2 linked regions of the Sinorhizobium meliloti genome follow. The protein of the gene in region 1 binds, or shares a complex with, the protein of each later gene. Links are inferred from orthologs where the notes say so. Each region holds a gene or a part of one and is shown on either strand. Other genes may lie near its edges. The genes, in order: secA and secY.

What was found.
Region 2: the proteins of secA (region 1) and secY are in contact, whole or in part, in a crystal structure (PDB 3DIN), measured with the Thermotoga maritima proteins. The link is inferred for Sinorhizobium meliloti from one-to-one orthologs. Residues at the interface, in WP_004082002.1 of Thermotoga maritima: Glu261, Ala262, Arg263, Lys300, Ala301, Arg302, Thr303, Ile304, Ile305, Leu323, Tyr324, Asp325, Pro326, Val329, Ser330, Tyr333, Ile336, Lys340, Phe345, Val349, Glu363, Phe364, Tyr374, Ser375, Gly376, Gly377, Glu393, Ile395, Thr482, Ser483; in WP_004081795.1 of Thermotoga maritima: Glu108, Gly109, Glu110, Glu111, Ala236, Glu237, Arg238, Arg239, Ile240, Thr241, Ile242, Gln243, Tyr244, Ala245, Arg246, Arg247, Val248, Thr249, Gly250, Arg251, Arg252, Val253, Tyr254, Gly256, Ala257, Ser258, Thr259, Tyr260, Leu261, Pro262.

Annotation. Positions count from the first base shown.
Region 1 is NZ_JAGIOS010000001.1:2,138,588-2,148,161, reverse strand. Bases 4,061-7,290 are described here. They hold secA (preprotein translocase subunit SecA), read left to right. Parts: upstream 4,061-4,378; coding sequence 4,379-7,090; downstream 7,091-7,290. Other genes in these bases: JOH52_RS10100 (peptidylprolyl isomerase), read right to left, coding at 4,061-4,133. Outside these bases: JOH52_RS10120 (hypothetical protein), read right to left, coding at 1-288; 8-oxo-dGTP diphosphatase MutT, read right to left, coding at 569-976; JOH52_RS10110 (GNAT family N-acetyltransferase), read right to left, coding at 982-1,800; bifunctional glutamate N-acetyltransferase/amino-acid acetyltransferase ArgJ, read right to left, coding at 1,877-3,118; more of JOH52_RS10100, read right to left, coding at 3,279-4,060; cml (CmlA/FloR family chloramphenicol efflux MFS transporter), read left to right, coding at 7,325-8,524; JOH52_RS10085 (lipopolysaccharide biosynthesis protein), read left to right, coding at 8,678-9,574. UniProt on the Escherichia coli protein: Required for protein export, interacts with the SecYEG preprotein conducting channel.
Region 2 is NZ_JAGIOS010000001.1:3,696,825-3,706,017, reverse strand. What follows is about bases 5,591-8,439. They hold secY (preprotein translocase subunit SecY), read left to right. Parts: upstream 5,591-6,269; coding sequence 6,270-7,610; downstream 7,611-8,439. Other genes in these bases: rpsM (30S ribosomal protein S13), read left to right, coding at 8,416-8,439; JOH52_RS17955 (adenylate kinase), read left to right, coding at 7,607-8,185; rplO (50S ribosomal protein L15), read left to right, coding at 5,591-6,034. Also shown: rpsC (30S ribosomal protein S3), read left to right, coding at 1-593; rplP (50S ribosomal protein L16), read left to right, coding at 632-1,045; rpmC (50S ribosomal protein L29), read left to right, coding at 1,058-1,258; rpsQ (30S ribosomal protein S17), read left to right, coding at 1,272-1,508; rplN (50S ribosomal protein L14), read left to right, coding at 1,687-2,055; rplX (50S ribosomal protein L24), read left to right, coding at 2,070-2,381; rplE (50S ribosomal protein L5), read left to right, coding at 2,374-2,931; rpsN (30S ribosomal protein S14), read left to right, coding at 2,966-3,271; rpsH (30S ribosomal protein S8), read left to right, coding at 3,284-3,682; rplF (50S ribosomal protein L6), read left to right, coding at 3,723-4,256; rplR (50S ribosomal protein L18), read left to right, coding at 4,269-4,631; rpsE (30S ribosomal protein S5), read left to right, coding at 4,765-5,334; rpmD (50S ribosomal protein L30), read left to right, coding at 5,347-5,550; more of rplO, read left to right, coding at 5,564-5,590; more of rpsM, read left to right, coding at 8,440-8,784; rpsK (30S ribosomal protein S11), read left to right, coding at 9,015-9,193. UniProt on the Escherichia coli protein: The central subunit of the protein translocation channel SecYEG. Consists of two halves formed by TMs 1-5 and 6-10.

The sequences.
Region 1 (9,574 bases):
GATGCAGACGGCACCCGGCATCTCCTGAAGCACGCTGCGCCGAACGGTGTAGCGCTTGGCCGTACCGCCCGAGGGTATGGAGCCCGTCGAGATGTTGTCATAGTCGATCGGCGTGTTCGCAAGCATTCGCTTGTCGCTCTTGGACGACAGCATCGGCGTAAGGATGAGCGTCAGCGCAATGACCGCCGTGCCGAACAGCAGCGACAGATTGAGCACGCCTGTCCGGCGGGACTGGCTCGTCACCAGATCCTTGTCCTGAACCGTCCTCCAGAAATCCTCGTCCACCATCCCAGCCTCATGAAACACGTAAAGAGCGGCGGGCGAAGCACCCTTCCCAAAGCCTCGTCCTGACCACAACTGCCCGAAAACGGCGCCGTCGAGGTGACGCGCGCCGGAACTGACCCCATCTTGCCCGAGGGTGATAAACGTTCGATTAACGAATTATCGAATTTAGCGGGATTGCGCGCCGAGGGCGAAGTTCTTCACGGCTCTGTCAGGGCGTTTCACTGATTCATTGAAACAGCCCTTCCGCACGGAAAAACGTTATACGCTTTTCCTGGAAGTGCTCCTAAAGCAAATCCATCAGGAACGGGATCAGCGGCTCGTCGGCGGGCGGCATGGCGTAGTCGCGCAACGCCTTCGGGCGCACCCACTTGATCGCCTGGCCTTCGCGGCCTTCGGCAAACCCCTCGTAGCGACGGCAGATGTAAAGCGGCATCAGGAGGTGAAAGTCGTCGTAGCCGTGGCTCGCGAATGTCAGCGGCGCGAGGCAGGCGACTTTGGTGCGGATGCCGAGCTCCTCTTCGAGCTCGCGGATCAACGTCTCCTCCGGGGTCTCGCCACTCTCGACCTTGCCGCCCGGGAACTCCCACAGGCCCGCGAGAGGCTTGCCTTCCGGGCGTTGCGCCAGCAGAACGCGTCCATCGGCATCGACGAGCGCGCAGGCGGCAACGAGCACGATCTTCTTACCCTGCATGTCCGTCAGACCTTCGGCGTTCGATAGAGATAGCGGTAGACCTCGGTGAAACCGGCCTTGCGATAAAGCTCGATCGCAGCCCCGTTGTCGGCCTCCACCTGCAACCAGGCCTTCTTTGCGCCCTTGAGACGTGCCCAACGGAGCGAGGCGTCGAGGAGCGCACTGCCGACCCCTCGCCGGCGAACCGCTTCGGCAACCGCGAACTGCATGATGCCGGCAAGATCATTGTCGTGCACGACGAGCGACACCGCCGTCGGCCCGATCTTTCGGTCCTCGAACAGGAACAGGCCGCATTCGGGCTTGATGGCGTTGATGATCCCGGTCAGCGCCTGCTTGGCTTCCGGAGGATCCCTGCCGATCAGGATGCGGGCATCCACGAAACGGCCGACATCCTTGATCGGCAGATGGTCGATGCCTTCGCTGAAATCGCGCTCCGCCAGGTCGAGCGCCAGAACCAGACTGTGCGCGAACGACGTCCAGCCCTCGCCATCCATATGGTCGATCATCTTCGGCGGCGTCAGCGGCGTCTGGCGAACCGTGAGCGAGCGGCCCGATTCGGCAAAAAGCCTGCGCGCCTTCTCCAACCGGATGGCTATGTCGCGATAGTCGGACGGATCGAGCGGGTTGACGGAATTCAGGCGCTTGGAAGGGTGCCCCGCCGTCAGACGGATAAGCCAGCTGCCGTCATATTGCACCGACGAGGCCGGCCAGGCGCGAAAACCCACTGCTTCCAGCCGCCGCACGCTCGGTAGGTCGACCGCGACCGTTTCCCCGTTCCCCGCCCCGTCGCCGGGCGGCTCTCTGCCGTTCGATGTCATGTCCATAGCCTTGAATGCTGCGGGGCCGGAAAGAGCGCGCGGCTTTCCGGCCGCAACCCGCTCTCTCAACTCCTCGACCGTATCAGCTTCTGTAGTCGCCGTTGATTTCGACATATTCCTTGGTCAGGTCGCAGGTATAGACCGTGGCGCGGCCCGAACCCAGACCGATATCGACGCGGATCGGAATGGTCTCGCCCTGCATGACCGCAGTCGCGGCCGCTTCCGAATAGGCCGGATCGCGCTCGCCCTCGACTGCGACGCGGATATCGCCGAACCAGATCGCCAGCCGGTCGCGCTCGGCCATCTCTCCCGACTTGCCGACGGCCATGACGACGCGCCCCCAATTGGCGTCCTCGCCCGCAACCGCCGTTTTGACGAGCGGCGAATTGGCTATCGAAAGTGCGATACGTTTGGCGGCGGCATCGTTTTCCGCGCCCTCGACCGTCACCTCGACCATCTTGCGCGCGCCCTCGCCGTCGCGCACGACCTGCAACGCCAGATCACGCAGCAGATCGTCGAGCGCGGCGCGGAACCCATCGAGACGCGGGTCGGCCGCGTCCTCGACCTTCGCCTGGCCATCGCCTGCCGCCGCACCGGTCGCAAACAGCATCAGCGTGTCGGAGGTGGACGTGTCGCTGTCGACCGTCACCGAATTGAAGGTGGGTTCGACGCCTGCCTGAAGCAGTGCCTGAAGCGCCGCCGGGGCAATGTCCGCATCGGTGACGACGAAGGAGAGCATGGTCGCCATGTCGGGCGCGATCATCCCGGCGCCCTTGGCGATCCCGTTGATCGCGACCTTGACACCGCCGATCTCGGCGCTGCGGGTGGCAACCTTCGGATAGGTATCGGTCGTCATGATCGCTTTGGCCGCTTCGAACCAGAAGTCCTGGGTGGCGGACGCGGCAAGCTTGTCGAGAACACCGGCGAACTTGGTGGCGTCGAGCGGCTCGCCGATGACGCCCGTCGACGCCAGGAAGACCTCCGCCTCGCTGCAGCCGACGGCCTTTGCCGCGGCCTCGGCCGTGAGCCTGGTCGCCTCCCTGCCCTTCTTGCCGGTGAACGCGTTGGCATTGCCCGAGTTGACGACGACGGCGCGCGCAATGCCGCCCGGCAGGTTCTGCCGGCAATGATCGACCGGAGCGGAGGGGCACTTCGACCGCGTGAACACGCCGGCCACGGATGCCGGCCGGTCGAAGAGCATCATCAGCACGTCGGTCCGGTTCTTATACTTGATCCCTGCGGCAGCGGTCGCCATGCGTACGCCGCGAAGGGCCGGCATTTCGGCAAAGGTTTTCGGAGCAAGCGGAGAGACGGAACCGGACATGGGATTGAACCTGCTTTTCAGAAGCCTCGGATGTTGTGCGAAATGCCCGAACGGCATTCAGCCGTCGGGCATCCGGATCTTTGAAGGCAGAGCGGAGCAAATGCGAGCGACCTCAGCCTCCGCTCGGGGCGCGCCTCCCCAAGGGGCCGCCCGGCCGTAATTACTTGGTTTCCTGCGGCTTGCCGGCCTCGTCATAGGCCTTCTTGAGCGCCGGATCGGAGATTTCGACCGCAGTGCTCTCCTTCGCGGAATTCAGAAGCTCGAGGTACTTGTCACGCATGACGAGCTGGCGAACCTGCGGCTCGACCTGTTCGAGCGTCGGCGGAGCCTGGGGACGCTTGTCCTCGATGAGGATCACATGGAAGCCGAACTGCGTCTTGACCGGCGTCTTCGTATAGGCGCCCTTTTCGAGCGCGAAGGCGGCCGTCTCGAATTCAGGCACCATGCGGCCCTTGGTGAAGTAGCCGAGATCGCCGCCCTCTTCCTTGTTCGGGTCGGTGGACTTGGCCTTCGCAAGATCGGCGAAGTTCTTGCCCGCATCGAGCTCCTTGATGACGTCCTTCGCCTCGTCTTCGGTCTTGACGAGGATATGGCGGGCCTTGACCTCTTCCTGCGGCGGAATCGCTGCGACTTCCTTGTCGTAGCGCGCCTTCACTTCCTCGGAAGTTACGGCATCGACCACGTGCTTCTTGAAGAATGCGTTGTGCAATTCGCGTTCGGTCAGGAAGGCGACGCGCTGCTTGAACGCCTCGTCGTTCTGAAGTCCTTCCTTCTCGGCGTCCTTCAAAAGAAGCTTGACGTCGATGACGGCCGAAAGTGCTGCCGCGCGCTTCTGTTCGTCGGGCATCCGCTGGAGCTGCGGATCGAGGCTCGTGATTGCGAGATCAAGTTCCGACTGGCGGATTTCCTGGTCGCCGACTTTCGCGATGACCGGATCGGTCCCTTCGGCGCGGGCGACACCCGCCGCGATCATCGCGACCAGTGCCGCGGCCGCAAGGGTCTTGTATCTAGACATGTTTCTAACCTTTCACCATTGGCCGCCAGCGCGATTGCCTCCGGCCCCGAGGGGCTGCACAACAACCAGAATGTGGCGGTTCTGTAGCCGTCCGGCCGTGCAAGTGCGTTGACATAATCCGACCCCCCTCTTATCTGTCACGCAACCTCGCGTCCAGAACAGTTTCCGGGCGTTTCGCGGCGTGACGCGGTTTTTCGACCGCGCGCCTGAAACCCCAGGCGACAAATAAGGAAAGGACCATTTGCATGGTCAGTCTCGGCGGCTTTGCCCGCAAGTTGTTTGGTTCCGCCAACGATCGCCGCGTCCGCGGCTACAAGGGACGGGTGGACGCCATCAATGCTCTCGAAGCCGAAATGAAGGCGCTGAGCGACGAGGCCTTGGCGGCGAAGACGGCGGAATTTCGCCGTGAGCTCGCCGATGGCAAGACCCTGGACGATATTCTCGTGCCGGCCTTTGCGGTCGTTCGCGAGGCTGCGCTCCGCGTCCTCGGGCTGCGCCCTTTCGACGTCCAGCTGATCGGCGGCATGATCCTGCACGAGCGCGCCATCGCGGAAATGAAGACCGGTGAAGGCAAGACGCTCGTCGCAACCCTTCCCGTCTATCTCAATGCGCTCGCCGGCAAGGGCGTGCATGTCGTCACCGTCAACGACTATCTCGCCCAGCGCGACGCCGGCATGATGGGCCGCATCTACGGCTTCCTGGGCATGACCACCGGCGTCATCGTCCACGGTCTTTCCGACGAGCAACGCCGCGACGCCTATGCCTGCGACGTTACCTATGCGACGAACAACGAGCTCGGCTTCGACTATCTCCGCGACAACATGAAGTACGAGCGCGGGCAGATGGTCCAGCGCGGCCACTTCTTCGCCATCGTCGACGAAGTCGACTCGATCCTGGTGGACGAGGCGCGCACGCCGCTCATCATCTCCGGCCCGCTCGACGACCGCTCCGATCTCTACAACACCATCAACGAATTCATTCCGCTCCTGTCGCCGGAAGACTATGAAATCGACGAGAAGCAGCGCTCGGCCAACTTCTCGGAAGAAGGCACCGAGAAGCTCGAAAACATGCTGCGCGAGGCCGGCCTGTTGAAGGGCGAATCGCTCTACGACATCGAGAACGTGGCGATCGTTCACCACGTCAACAACGCCTTGAAGGCCCACAAACTCTTCACCCGCGACAAGGACTATATCGTACGCAACGGCGAGATCGTCATCATCGACGAGTTTACCGGACGCATGATGCCCGGCCGCCGCTATTCCGAAGGCCAGCACCAGGCGCTCGAAGCCAAGGAAAAGGTGCAGATCCAGCCCGAGAACCAGACGCTCGCCTCGATCACCTTCCAGAACTATTTCCGCATGTACGACAAACTTGCGGGCATGACCGGTACGGCAGCGACGGAAGCGGAGGAATTCGGCAACATCTACGGCCTCGAAGTTCTCGAGGTGCCGACCAACCTGCCGATCAAGCGCATCGACGAGGACGACGAGGTCTATCGCACCGTCGGCGAAAAATTCAAGGCGATCATCGACGAGATCAAATCCGCCCATGAGCGCGGCCAGCCGATGCTCGTCGGCACCACCTCCATCGAGAAGTCAGAACTTCTCGCCGATATGCTGAAGAAGAGCGGCTTCTCCAAGTTCCAGGTGCTGAACGCCCGCTATCACGAACAGGAAGCCTATATCGTCGCGCAGGCCGGCGTCCCCGGCGCGGTCACGATCGCCACCAACATGGCCGGCCGCGGCACCGACATCCAGCTCGGCGGCAACCCCGACATGCGCATCCAGCAGGAGCTGGCCGATGTCGAGCCCGGGCCGGAGCGCGAGGCGCGCGAAAAGGCGATCCGCGAAGAGGTCCAGAAACTCAAGGAAAAGGCGCTTGCCGCCGGCGGGCTCTACGTCCTGGCCACCGAACGGCACGAAAGCCGCCGCATCGACAACCAGCTGCGTGGCCGCTCGGGCCGCCAGGGCGACCCGGGCCGCTCGAAGTTCTACCTGTCGCTTCAGGACGATCTGATGCGCATCTTCGGCTCCGACCGCATGGACGGAATGCTGCAGAAGCTCGGCCTGAAGGAAGGCGAGGCGATCGTCCATCCCTGGATCAACAAGGCGCTCGAACGCGCCCAGAAGAAGGTGGAGGCGCGCAACTTCGACATCCGCAAGAATCTCCTGAAGTACGACGATGTGCTCAACGACCAGCGCAAGGTCATCTTCGAGCAGCGCATCGAACTGATGGACGCGGAGAGCGTCACCGATACGGTGACCGACATGCGCAACGAAGTGATCGAGGAAATCGTCGCCAAGCGCATCCCGGAGCGGGCCTATGCCGAAAAATGGGATGCCGAGGGGCTGAAGGCCGACGTCCAGCAGTATTTCAATCTCGACCTGCCAATCGCCGAATGGGTCGCCGAAGAAGGCATCGCCGAGGACGATATCCGCGAGCGCATCACTGCCGCGGTGGACAAGGCGGCTGCCGAGCGCGCGGAGCGTTTCGGCCCCGAAATCATGCAATATGTCGAGCGCTCGGTCGTTCTCCAGACGCTCGACCATCTCTGGCGCGAGCATATCGTCAACCTCGACCACCTGCGGTCGGTCATCGGCTTCCGCGGCTACGCCCAGCGCGATCCGCTGCAGGAATACAAGTCCGAGGCTTTCGAGCTCTTCCAGGCCCTCCTCGGCAATCTGCGCCAGGCGGTCACGGCGCAGCTGATGCGGGTCGAACTGGTCCGCGAGGCGCCGGAGGAACCGCAGCCGCTGCCGCCGATGCAGGCGCATCATATCGATCCCCTGACAGGCGAGGACGACTTCGCGCAGGCCGGCGAGACGCTGCTGGCGGTCGCCCCTGCGAACCGCGATCCGGCCGACCCTTCCACCTGGGGTAAGGTCGCACGCAACGAAGCCTGCCCCTGCGGCTCGGGCAAGAAATACAAGCATTGCCACGGCATTTACGAAGCCTGACCGCACGGCGCTGCGCGTCCCGTCGGGCGCGCGGACGATTGTCGGCCTGCCACTGACATGGCAGGCAACTTCGCCTCAAGATGTGCATGGAGCCGTAGCATGGGAGCTCAAAAGTCGTCGGACAAGTAAGCCGCAACAACGCTTTTCCTTGTTGTTGCGGCGTCTGTCGAGCCGACCCCCCGTGCCGCAGGCAGACCGCCGCCGAATGTTCCTCATTTGAGCGGATGTCTTTCCATGCCTACAAAAAACCATGTCTGGCGCTATTCGCTGCCGGCAGCGCTGCTGCTGATGGCGCCCTTCGATATCCTCGCCTCTCTGGCCATGGATATTTATCTCCCGATCGTTCCTGCGATGCCCGGTATTCTCGGCACCAGCCCCGCCGTGGTTCAGCTCACGCTGAGCCTCTATATGGTGATGCTCGGCCTCGGCCAGATCGTCTTCGGGCCCGTCTCCGACCGCATCGGGCGACGGCCAGTCCTGATCGGCGGAGCGATGCTGTTCGCCGCCGCATCGTTCTGCCTCGCGGCTTCCTCCAGCGCCATCCCTTTCGTCGCCTTCCGCTTCCTCCAGGCGGTTGGCGCATCTGCGGCTCTGGTGGCCACCTTTGCAACGATCCGGGATGTATATGCCGACCGCCCGGAAAGCGTGGTCATCTACAGCCTGTTCAGTTCCATTCTGGCATTCGTTCCCGCTCTGGGGCCGATAACCGGTGCCATGCTGGCGGAGAGGTTCGGATGGCGCTCGATCTTCGTTACGCTGGGTGCATTAGCCATAATCGCGCTGCTGCAGGCACTGCCTCGCTGGCATGAATCCCGCCCTTCGGCGGCAGCGCTGTCGCGGCACGCATTCGGCCCCCTTTTCCGCAGCCTCGCCTTCTGGACCTATACCCTCGGCTTCAGCGCCGCCATGGGCACGTTCTTCGTGTTCTTTTCCACCTCGCCGCGCGTGCTGATCGACAAGGCAGGATATTCGGAGCTGCAGTTCAGCCTCGCCTTTGCAACTGTAGCAATCGTGATGATCATCACGGCGCGCTTTGCCGAGCGGTTCGTCTCCCGATGGGGAACTTCGGGCAGCCTCCTGCGGGGCATGTGCATGTTGCTTCTCGGGGCAGCGCTCCTGATTGCCGGGGAAACGTTCGGCGTCCCTTCGTCCTGGACCTTCGTCATGCCGATGTGGGTGATGGCGGTCGGCATCGTCTTCACCGTATCGGTGACCGCAAACGGCGCTCTCGAGGATTTTGGAGACATGGCGGGTTCGGCGGTCGCAGTCTATTTCTGCGTCCAAAGCCTCATCGTCGGGACGGCGGGGACACTGCTCGTGATCGGACTGCCCGGCGACAGCGCGTGGCCGCTTGTCGTCTATGCCTCGATTATGGCCGGCGTTGTGCTGATCGCGCGCCGGCAGTTGCATTCCAGAAGGCATGTGCAGGCATGATTGAAGAGGAAGTCGGGCAAGAGCCCGGCTTCCCCGCTCTCAAGCGAGGGTGCTGAACCCTTTGTTAACGCTGATCTGACAGAAGTGAAGCCCAGTATTGCGTAATGTCAGGGTGTCCTCGTGTTCATGGCGGTATGTCAATCGGCCGGACGAATGCTGCCGTCGGCGCTGAGATATCGCCTGCCTCGTCTCCTGCACGGCCTCGCGCCGCTTCTTGCGGGGGACGATCCCAGGAACCGTGCACAGCGCGTGGCGCTCATCGCCTTTCTGATCCGCATCGTCAGCGCAGCCATCGCCTTCGTCTCGCAAATCGTCCTTGCGCGCCTGGTCGGCGAGTTCGAATACGGCATCTTCATTTTCGTCTGGGTGCTGGTCGTCCTCTTCGGAAACCTGTCCTGCCTCGGCTTCCATGCGACCGTGATCCGCTTTCTGCCGGAATACCATACGACCGCCGCGCTTGCGAATATCCGCGGCCTGACCACGACGGCGCGCGTCTTTGCGATGCTTTCCGCGACCGTGCTCGCCGCCGTCGGCGGAGCCGGCCTCTGGCTCTTCGGCTCCGCCATCGAAAGCTACTATGTGATTCCCCTCTATCTCGGCCTGTTCACCTTGCCGATGATCGCGCTCGGCGATGTACTGGACGGCACCGCGCGGGCGCATAGCTGGCCCATCGTCGCGATGAGCCCGACCTATCTCGTGCGGCCGCTGCTGATCCTCGGTTTCATGGTCATCGCGATCGCCGCCGGGCTTCCGCGCGACGCGACGACAGCCATGGGCGCTGCGCTGGCGGCGGCCTATGTCACCACGCTCGGACAATTCGTGACGATGGCATGGCGGCTCGGCCGCCATTACGTGCGCGGACCGATGAAGATCGAGCTCGGGCGGTGGCTCAGCGTCTCCCTTCCCATTTTTCTGGTCGACGGTTTCGGGTTCCTGCTCACCAATTCCGACGTCGTCATCGTGGGCCTCTATCTGAAACCCGACGATGTGGCGGTTTATTTTGCGGCGGCCAAGACCATGGCACTCGTCCATTTCGTCATGTTCGCCGTC
Region 2 (9,193 bases), 1.6 Mb from region 1 along the record:
CCTATCTGATGGAAGAGCTGAAGTCGGCCGGTATCGCCAAGGTCGTGATCGAGCGTCCGCACAAGAAGTGCCGCGTGACGATCCACTCGGCTCGCCCGGGCCTGATCATCGGCAAGAAGGGCGCCGACATCGAAAAGCTTCGCAAGAAGCTTTCCGAGATGACCAATTCGGAAACGCACCTCAACATCGTCGAAGTGCGCAAGCCGGAAGTCGACGCAACGCTCGTTGCGCAGTCGATCGCTCAGCAGCTCGAGCGCCGCGTAGCGTTTCGTCGTGCGATGAAGCGTGCCGTTCAGTCGGCGATGCGCCTCGGCGCCGAAGGCATCAAGATCACTTGCGCCGGCCGTCTCGGCGGTGCGGAAATCGCCCGTACCGAATGGTATCGTGAAGGCCGCGTTCCGCTGCATACGCTGCGCGCCGACATCGACTACGGTACGGCCGAAGCCGAAACCGCTTTCGGAATCTGCGGCGTCAAGGTCTGGATCTTCAAGGGCGAAATCCTTGAGCACGATCCGATGGCTTCCGAGCGTCGCGCGACCGAGAGTGACAACCAGGGCGGTAGCGGCAGAGAGCGTCGCCGCGAGAACGCGTAACATTCGCGCGTGGCAGCCAATATCGGAGAAGTAAAAAAATGTTGCAGCCAAAGCGTACGAAGTATCGCAAGCAGTTCAAGGGGCGCATCAAGGGCGTCGCGAAGGGCGGCTCTGACCTCGCCTTCGGCGAATTCGGCCTGAAGGCCCAGGAGCCCAACCGCGTCAATGCTCGCGAGATCGAAGCGGCCCGCCGTGCGATCACCCGTCATATGAAGCGCGCCGGCCGCGTCTGGATCCGGGTATTCCCCGACGTTCCGGTCACGGCAAAGCCGACCGAAGTCCGCATGGGTAAGGGCAAGGGTTCGGTCGAATACTGGGCATGCAAGGTCAAGCCCGGCCGCATGATGTTCGAGATCGACGGTGTCAACGAGGAGCTCGCCCGCGAGGCACTTCGCCTCGGCGCTGCCAAGCTCTCTGTCAAGACGCGCTTCGTGCAGCGTATCGCAGAGTAAGGAGTGAAGCTCATGAAAGCCGCAGATGTTCGCGCTCTGAGCGCCGACCAACTCAAGGAAGAGCTTGCCAAGCTGAAGAAGGAGCAGTTCAACCTGCGCTTCCAGAAGGCGACTGGCCAGCTCGAGAAGTCTTCGCGTATCAACGAGGTCCGCAAGGACATCGCACGCATCAAAACCATTGCCCGCCAGAAGGCGGCAGAAGCCAAGGCCTAAGGACCAGAACAATATGCCGAAACGCATTCTGCAGGGCACCGTCGTCAGCGACAAGAACGACAAGACCGTCGTCGTCCGGGTCGAGCGCCGCTTTGCGCACCCGATCCTTCAGAAGACCGTTCGTCGTTCCAAGAAGTACAAGGCTCACGACGAGAACAATCAGTTCAAGGTCGGCGACCTCGTTTCCATCGAGGAATGCGCGCCGATTTCCAAGGACAAGCGCTGGACGGTCGTTTCCGCCCAGTCTTGATTTCTGCAGGTTTTGTCCGCCGGACCCTTGCGTCTCGGGCAAATATCTGTATGAAGCACGCAATTAAAGCCGAGGAACGCTCGAGTTCGAGCGTTCTTTTGCTTTGAGATGAGCACAATAAGCCGGGCGAGGGGGTTTCGACCCAACCGGCCTGGTAACAACAAGAAGGCGACCTGACATGATTCAGATGCAAACAAACCTCGACGTGGCGGATAATTCCGGCGCACGTCGTGTCATGTGCATCAAGGTGCTGGGCGGCTCCAAGCGCAAGTACGCGTCGATCGGCGACATCATCGTCGTTTCGATCAAGGAAGCCATTCCGCGCGGCCGCGTGAAGAAGGGTGATGTCATGAAGGCTGTTGTCGTTCGCACCGCGAAAGACATCCGCCGTGCGGATGGCAGCGTCATCCGTTTCGACACCAACGCAGCCGTTCTCATCGACAACAAGAAAGAGCCGATCGGCACCCGTATCTTCGGACCGGTTCCGCGCGAACTCCGCGCCAAGAACCACATGAAGATCATCTCGCTGGCTCCGGAAGTACTCTAAGGGAGCGATCAGAGATGCAAAAGATTCGCAAAGGCGACAAGGTCGTCGTTCTGACCGGTAAGGACAAGGGCCGTACCGGTGAAGTCATTCAGGTCATGCCGAAGGAAGACCGGGCTCTCGTGCGCGGCGTCAACGTGGTGAAGCGTCACCAGCGCCAGACTCAGAACCAGGAAGCCGGCATTATCACAAAGGAAGCCTCGATCCACCTTTCGAACATCGCGATCGCCGATCCGAAGGACGGCAAGCCGACCCGTGTCGGTTTCAAGATCGATGGTGACAAGAAGGTCCGCGTGGCCAAGCGTTCGGGAGATGTGATCGATGGCTAAGTCCGCTTATGAGTCGCGGCTCAAGAAGGAATATGTAGAGCGCATCCGCAAGGCGATGCAGGAGCAGTTCTCCTACGCCAACGAAATGCAGATCCCGCGCCTCGACAAGATCGTCATCAACATGGGTGTTGGCGAAGCAACCGGCGATTCCAAGAAGCCGACGGTTGCTGCTGCCGACCTCGCTGCGATTGCCGGCCAGAAGCCGGTCATCACCCGCGCTCGCAACTCCATCGCGGGCTTCAAGCTTCGCGAAGGCATGCCGATTGGTGCCAAGGTTACCCTGCGCGGCGTTCGGATGTATGAGTTCCTGGATCGTCTCATCAACATCGCTCTTCCGCGTGTTCGAGACTTCCGCGGCCTCAATCCGAAGTCCTTCGATGGTCGTGGCAACTTTGCCATGGGCATCAAGGAGCACATTGTGTTCCCTGAGATCAACTACGACAAGGTTGATCAGATGTGGGGCATGGACATCATCGTTTGCACGACGGCAACTAACGACGACGAAGCACGCGCTCTTCTCAAAGAGTTCAACTTCCCGTTCCGTCAGTAATCCGTAACGGCAAGCGTAAAGAAGGATAACTGTTATGGCGAAAACGAGCGCAGTTGAAAAGAACAAGCGCCGCCGCAAACTGGTTGCCAATCACGCCGCCAAGCGCGCGGTCCTGAAGGCAATCATCATGAACCAGTCTTTGCCGATCGAAGAGCGGTTCAAGGCCACCCTCAAGCTGGCTGAACTGCCCCGCGATGGGTCCAAGACCCGCATCCGCAATCGTTGCGAAGTCACCGGTCGTCCGCGTGCCTATTATCGCAAGCTGCGCATGTCGCGTATTGCACTTCGCGAACTGGGCAATCTCGGCAAGGTGCCGGGCGTGGTCAAGTCGAGCTGGTAAGGAGACGGGTACATGGCAATGACTGATCCTTTGGGCGATATGCTCACCCGTATCCGCAACGGCGCTGCTCGCCGCAAGTCGAGCGTTTCGACGCCGGCTTCCAAGCTTCGCGCACGCGTGCTGGATGTCCTTCAGGCAGAAGGCTACATCCGCGGATACTCAGAAGTCGAATTCGGCAACGGCAAGGCCGAGCTGAACATCGAATTGAAGTACTACGAAGGCGCCTCCGTGATCCGTGAGATCGCGCGCGTCTCCAAGCCGGGCCGCCGGGTCTATGTCTCGGTCAAGTCCATTCCGCAGGTCGCGAACGGCCTCGGCATCACCATCCTTTCGACTCCGAAGGGCGTGATGGCCGATCACCAGGCACGCGAACAGAATGTTGGTGGTGAGGTTCTTTGCTCGATCTTCTAAGATCGAGCAGGATCTCCATAGCGAACAGACAGGTATAAAAATGTCTCGTATCGGTAAGAAGCCCGTTCAAGTTCCGGCAGGCGTCACGGCTAACGTGGATGGCCAGAAGGTAACGGCAAAGGGCCCGAAGGGCGAACTGTTCTTCGTCGCAAATGACGAAGTTTCGGTGAAGCTCGAAAACAACACGGTTGTCGTTCAGCCGCTCAACGAGAGCAAGGATGCTCGCGCAAAGTGGGGCATGTCCCGCACGATGATCGAGAACATCCTCAAGGGCGTGAAGGACGGTTACGAGCGCAAGCTCGAAATCAACGGCGTCGGTTACCGCGCGTCCATGCAGGGCAAGAACCTGCAGCTCGCGCTCGGCTTCAGCCACGACGTCGTCTACCAGACGCCGGAAGGCATCACGATCGCTGTGCCGAAGCCGACGGAAATCGTCGTTTCCGGAATCAACAAGCAGCAGGTCGGCCAGGTTGCCGCGGAAATCCGCGAATACCGCGGCCCCGAGCCCTACAAGGGCAAGGGCGTCAAGTATGCCGAAGAGCGGATCGTCCGCAAAGAAGGCAAGAAGAAGTAAGGATCACGCGAAATGGCTAGCAGGAAAGATACTCTTGTGCGTCGCGCCAGCCGCGTGCGCCGTCAAATCAAGGCGGTTGCCAATGGCCGCCCGCGCCTGTCGGTTCATCGCTCGTCGAAGAACATCTATGCGCAGATCATTGACGATGTTGCCGGCAAGACGATTGCCTCGGCATCGACCCTCGACACGGATCTGCGGTCTTCGCTGAAGACCGGAGCGGATACCGAAGCCGCTACGGCTGTCGGCAAGCTCCTGGCAGAACGTGCTTCCAAGGCGGGCATCAAGGACGTTGTCTTTGACCGTGGCGCCTTCATCTACCACGGCCGCATCAAGGCGCTGGCCGAGGCAGCTCGCGAAGGCGGCCTGAACTTCTAAGGTTCGTCGCCCGGGCAGCAATGCCCGGGCGTAACCCGGCTTCGCAAATCCCCGGCCGCTTCGATTTCCAAGGAAGCGAGGCGGCTTTCGTCAATCTGCCGATTGCACCCGGAAAAGAAAAAGGAAGAGGACAATGGCACAAGAAAGAAGAGGTTCTCGCGAAGATCGCCAGAACCGCGAAGAGCGCGACAGCGAGTTTGTCGATAAGCTCGTCGCTATCAACCGCGTCGCCAAGGTGGTGAAGGGCGGTCGTCGTTTCGGTTTCGCCGCTCTCGTCGTCGTGGGCGACCAGAAGGGCCGCGTCGGCTTCGGCCATGGCAAGGCACGCGAAGTGCCGGAAGCCATCCGCAAGGCAACGGAAGCCGCCAAGCGTGACCTGATCTTCGTACCGCTGCGCGGTGGCCGCACTCTGCACCACGACGTGCACGGCCGTCATGGCGCCGGCAAGGTGCTGCTGCGCTCGGCCAAGCCCGGTACCGGTATCATCGCCGGTGGCCCGATGCGCGCCGTCTTCGAGACGCTCGGCGTTCACGACGTCGTAGCCAAGTCGACCGGTTCGTCGAACCCCTACAACATGGTTCGCGCAACCTTCGACGCGCTCAAGAACCAGATGCACCCGAAGGATATCGCGGCACAGCGCGGCATGAAGTACGCCACGCTCCAGTCCCGTCGCGTTTCCGCCGGCGTTGCTTCCGAAGAATAAGGGAGCTGACAGATGGCTAAGAAGGAAGTTGCCAAGAAGACGGTTACCGTCGAGCAGATCGGTAGCCCCATTCGCCGTCCGGCCGTGCAGCGTCAGACGCTCGTCGGCCTGGGCCTCAACAAGATGCACCGGGTACGCACGCTGGAAGACACTCCGGCCGTTCGCGGCATGATCCGGGCCGTCCAGCACCTCGTTCGCGTCGTCGACGAGAAGTGAGGGGGATCGAGATATGAAACTGAATGAAATCAAGGACAACGAAGGCGCGACCAAGAACCGCAAGCGCCTGGGCCGCGGTATCGGCTCCGGTTCCGGCAAGACGGCCGGTCGCGGTGTAAAGGGTCAGAAGGCGCGTTCGGGCGTCGCGATCAACGGCTTCGAAGGCGGTCAGATGCCCATCTACCGTCGCCTGCCGAAGCGCGGCTTCAACAACATCTTCGCTTCGGAGTTCGTTGTCGTGTCGCTCGGCCGGATTCAGGCCGCAGTCGATGCCAAGAAGCTGGACGCATCCAAGACCGTCGATGCCGCTGCTCTCAAGGCGGCCGGCGTTATCCGCCGCGTCAAGGATGGTGTGCGCGTTCTCGCCGACGGCGAACTGAAGGCGAAGGTTTCGCTCGAAGTTGCCGGCGCCTCCAAGCCCGCGATCGAGAAGATCGAGAAGGCTGGCGGTTCCATCAAGCTGCTCTCCGCAGCCGCTGAATAAATATGACTGATGAACCGCCCGGGGTGCTTCACGCCGGGCGGTTTTGCTCCCATATGTGAGCCTCACGTCCAAGCGCAGCGAATCGCCTGCCGCGACGGGACATAACGGAAACCACGGTGAGGCATCCGATTGCAGCGACAATCGCCTCGTGCCTGGTTTTCAACGACGAAAACTGATTCCATCCGGAACGACCGGGTTTTCCCGTGTTTCCGAGACTTGGTACGCGGAGAATTGCATGGCTTCTGCAGCGGAACAGCTCGCCTCGAACCTGAATTTTTCGACTTTCGCCAAGGCGGAAGATCTGAAGAAACGCCTCTGGTTCACTCTCGGTGCGCTTCTGGTCTATCGACTTGGCACCTACATTCCGTTGCCGGGCCTTAACCCGGACGCATTCGCGCAGGCATTCCAGGGACAGTCGGGGGGCATCCTCGGCCTCTTCAACATGTTCTCGGGCGGCGCGGTCGAGCGCATGGCGATCTTCGCCCTCGGCATCATGCCTTACATTTCCGCATCGATCATCGTGCAGCTCATGACGTCGGTCGTTCCGGCGCTCGAGCAGCTGAAGAAAGAAGGCGAGCAGGGCCGCAAGGTCATCAACCAGTACACCCGCTACGGTACGGTGCTGCTGGGTGCGATGCAGGCCTACGGTATTGCCGTCGGTCTCGAAAGCGGCAGCGGCCTCGTCAACGATCCGGGCTGGTTCTTCCGGATTTCCACCGTTATTTCGCTGCTCGGCGGCACGATGTTCCTGATGTGGCTCGGTGAGCAGATCACGTCCCGCGGCATCGGCAACGGTATTTCGCTGATCATCTTCGCCGGCATCGTCGCCGCTCTGCCCTCGGCGCTTGCCGGGACCCTTGAGCTCGGCCGTACCGGTGCTCTGTCGACGCCTCTCATCCTTGCGATTATCGTCATGGTCGTCGGCGTGATCGCGTTGATCGTCTTCGTCGAGCGCGCGCAGCGCCGCCTGCTGATACAGTATCCGAAGCGCCAGGTCGGCAACCGCATGTTCCAGGGCGACACGTCGCACCTGCCGCTGAAGCTCAACACCTCGGGTGTGATCCCGGCGATCTTCGCGTCGTCGCTTCTCCTGCTGCCCGCCACGCTTGCCGGCTTTGCCAACACCGCGACCATGCCCGGCTGGGCAACCGCGATCGTCGGTGCGCTCGCTCACGGTCAGCCGCTCTATATGATCCTTTACGGTGCGATGATCGCCTTTTTCGCCTTCTTCTATACGGCCATCGTCTTCAACCCGAAGGATACGGCCGACAATCTGAAGAAGCATGGCGGGTTCGTTCCAGGCATCCGCCCCGGTGAACGCACGGCCGAATACATCGATTACGTGTTGACGCGCATCACCGTCATCGGCGCGATCTACCTGGTCTTCGTCTGCATCCTGCCCGAGATACTCATCTCGCAGACAGGCGTGCCGTTCTACCTTGGTGGTACGTCGCTTTTGATTGTTGTCAGCGTGACCCTCGATACGGTAGCACAGATCCAGGGTCACCTCATTGCCCAGCAATATGAGGGACTGATCAAGAAGTCGAAGCTGCGCGGAGGAAAGAGGGGACGATGAGGCTAATTTTTTTGGGACCGCCGGGCGCTGGCAAGGGTACTCAGGCCAAGCTTCTGACGGAGAGATACGGCATTCCGCAGCTTTCCACGGGGGATATGCTTCGGACGGCGGTAGCTCAGGCGACCGAGGTCGGCAAGCGCGCGAAAGCCGTGATGGATGCCGGCCAGCTCGTCTCCGACGAAATCGTCAACGAGATCGTCTCCGACCGCATCGATTCTGCGGATTGCGCAAGGGGCTTCATTCTCGACGGCTATCCGCGCACGGTCCCGCAGGCCGTAGCGCTCGACCGGATGCTTGAGGAAAAAGGCCTGAAACTCGATGCGGTCATCGAGCTGAAGGTCGATGAGGCAGCCCTTGTGCGGCGCATGGAGAATCGCGTAACCGAAACCGTCGCGGCCGGCGGCACCGTACGCTCCGACGACAATCCGGAAGCATTCCGGCGTCGTCTGCAGGAATATCGGGAAAAGACCGCTCCGCTTTCGGAACACTACGCCCGAACCGGTCGGTTGAAGACCGTGGACGGCATGGCGGATGTGCATACGGTTACCGCCGAGATCGAGAAGATTCTGGCATAGGCGCTGCCTTTGCCAAAATGGGAGCGCCGGGGAGTTGACTTTTCCGGCCGATTCCTCCAAAGACTGCGTCAACTCGCGACAAGAGAAGCGATCGGCGCGGTCTTCAACGAAATGAAGTCCGGGTACGGTCGTTTTTGACGTGTCTCGAACCTCAATCAAAGTGCGGCTCTTAAGGTCGCGTAACGAAGCACCTATTGCCTGTAGGCAACTGGAACGCAAGGAGAATAGACGTGGCACGTATCGCTGGCGTCAACATCCCGACCGCAAAGCGCGTCGTCATCGCGCTGACGTATATTCACGGGATCGGCACGAAATTCGCACAGGAAATCATCGAGAAGGTCGGTATTCCGGCCGAGCGTCGCGTTCACCAGTTGACGGACGCTGAGGTCCTTCAGATCCGTGAAACGATCGACCGCGACTATCAGGTCGAAGGTGACCTGCGTCGCGAGACCTCGATGAACATCAAGCGTCTGATGGATCTCGGCTGCTATCGCGGTCTTCGCCATCGTCGCGGCCTGCCGGTGCGCGGTCAGCGCACGCACACCAATGCCCGCACCCGCAAGGGTCCGGCAAAGGCGATCGCCGGCAAGAAGAAGTAATTTCCCGAAAAGGGAAAACGGGAGGCTGGCGCACGCGCCGGCCTCCTTTTGCAGTTTGGGAAGGGCAAGTGTCCGACCAACGCGAGGACCGTTACCGGTTCCTCGGAATGCTCGCGAGGCCGGTGCGCCGGCTGTTGCGATTCGTAAGATGCAGGGCAGGGGACGACAAATCCTTTTCCCGGTGGAGCCGCTGGAATTACGGCGGTGCAGAGATCTAAGAAAGGGATCCTATGGCCAAGGAAGCCACCCGCGTTCGCCGTCGCGAGCGCAAGAACATTACGTCGGGCGTTGCACACGTCAATTCGTCGTTCAACAACACGATGATCACCATTACCGACGCGCAGGGCAATGCTATTGCCTGGTCGTCCGCCGGTGCGAAGGGTTTCAAGGGTTCGCGCAAGTCGACCCC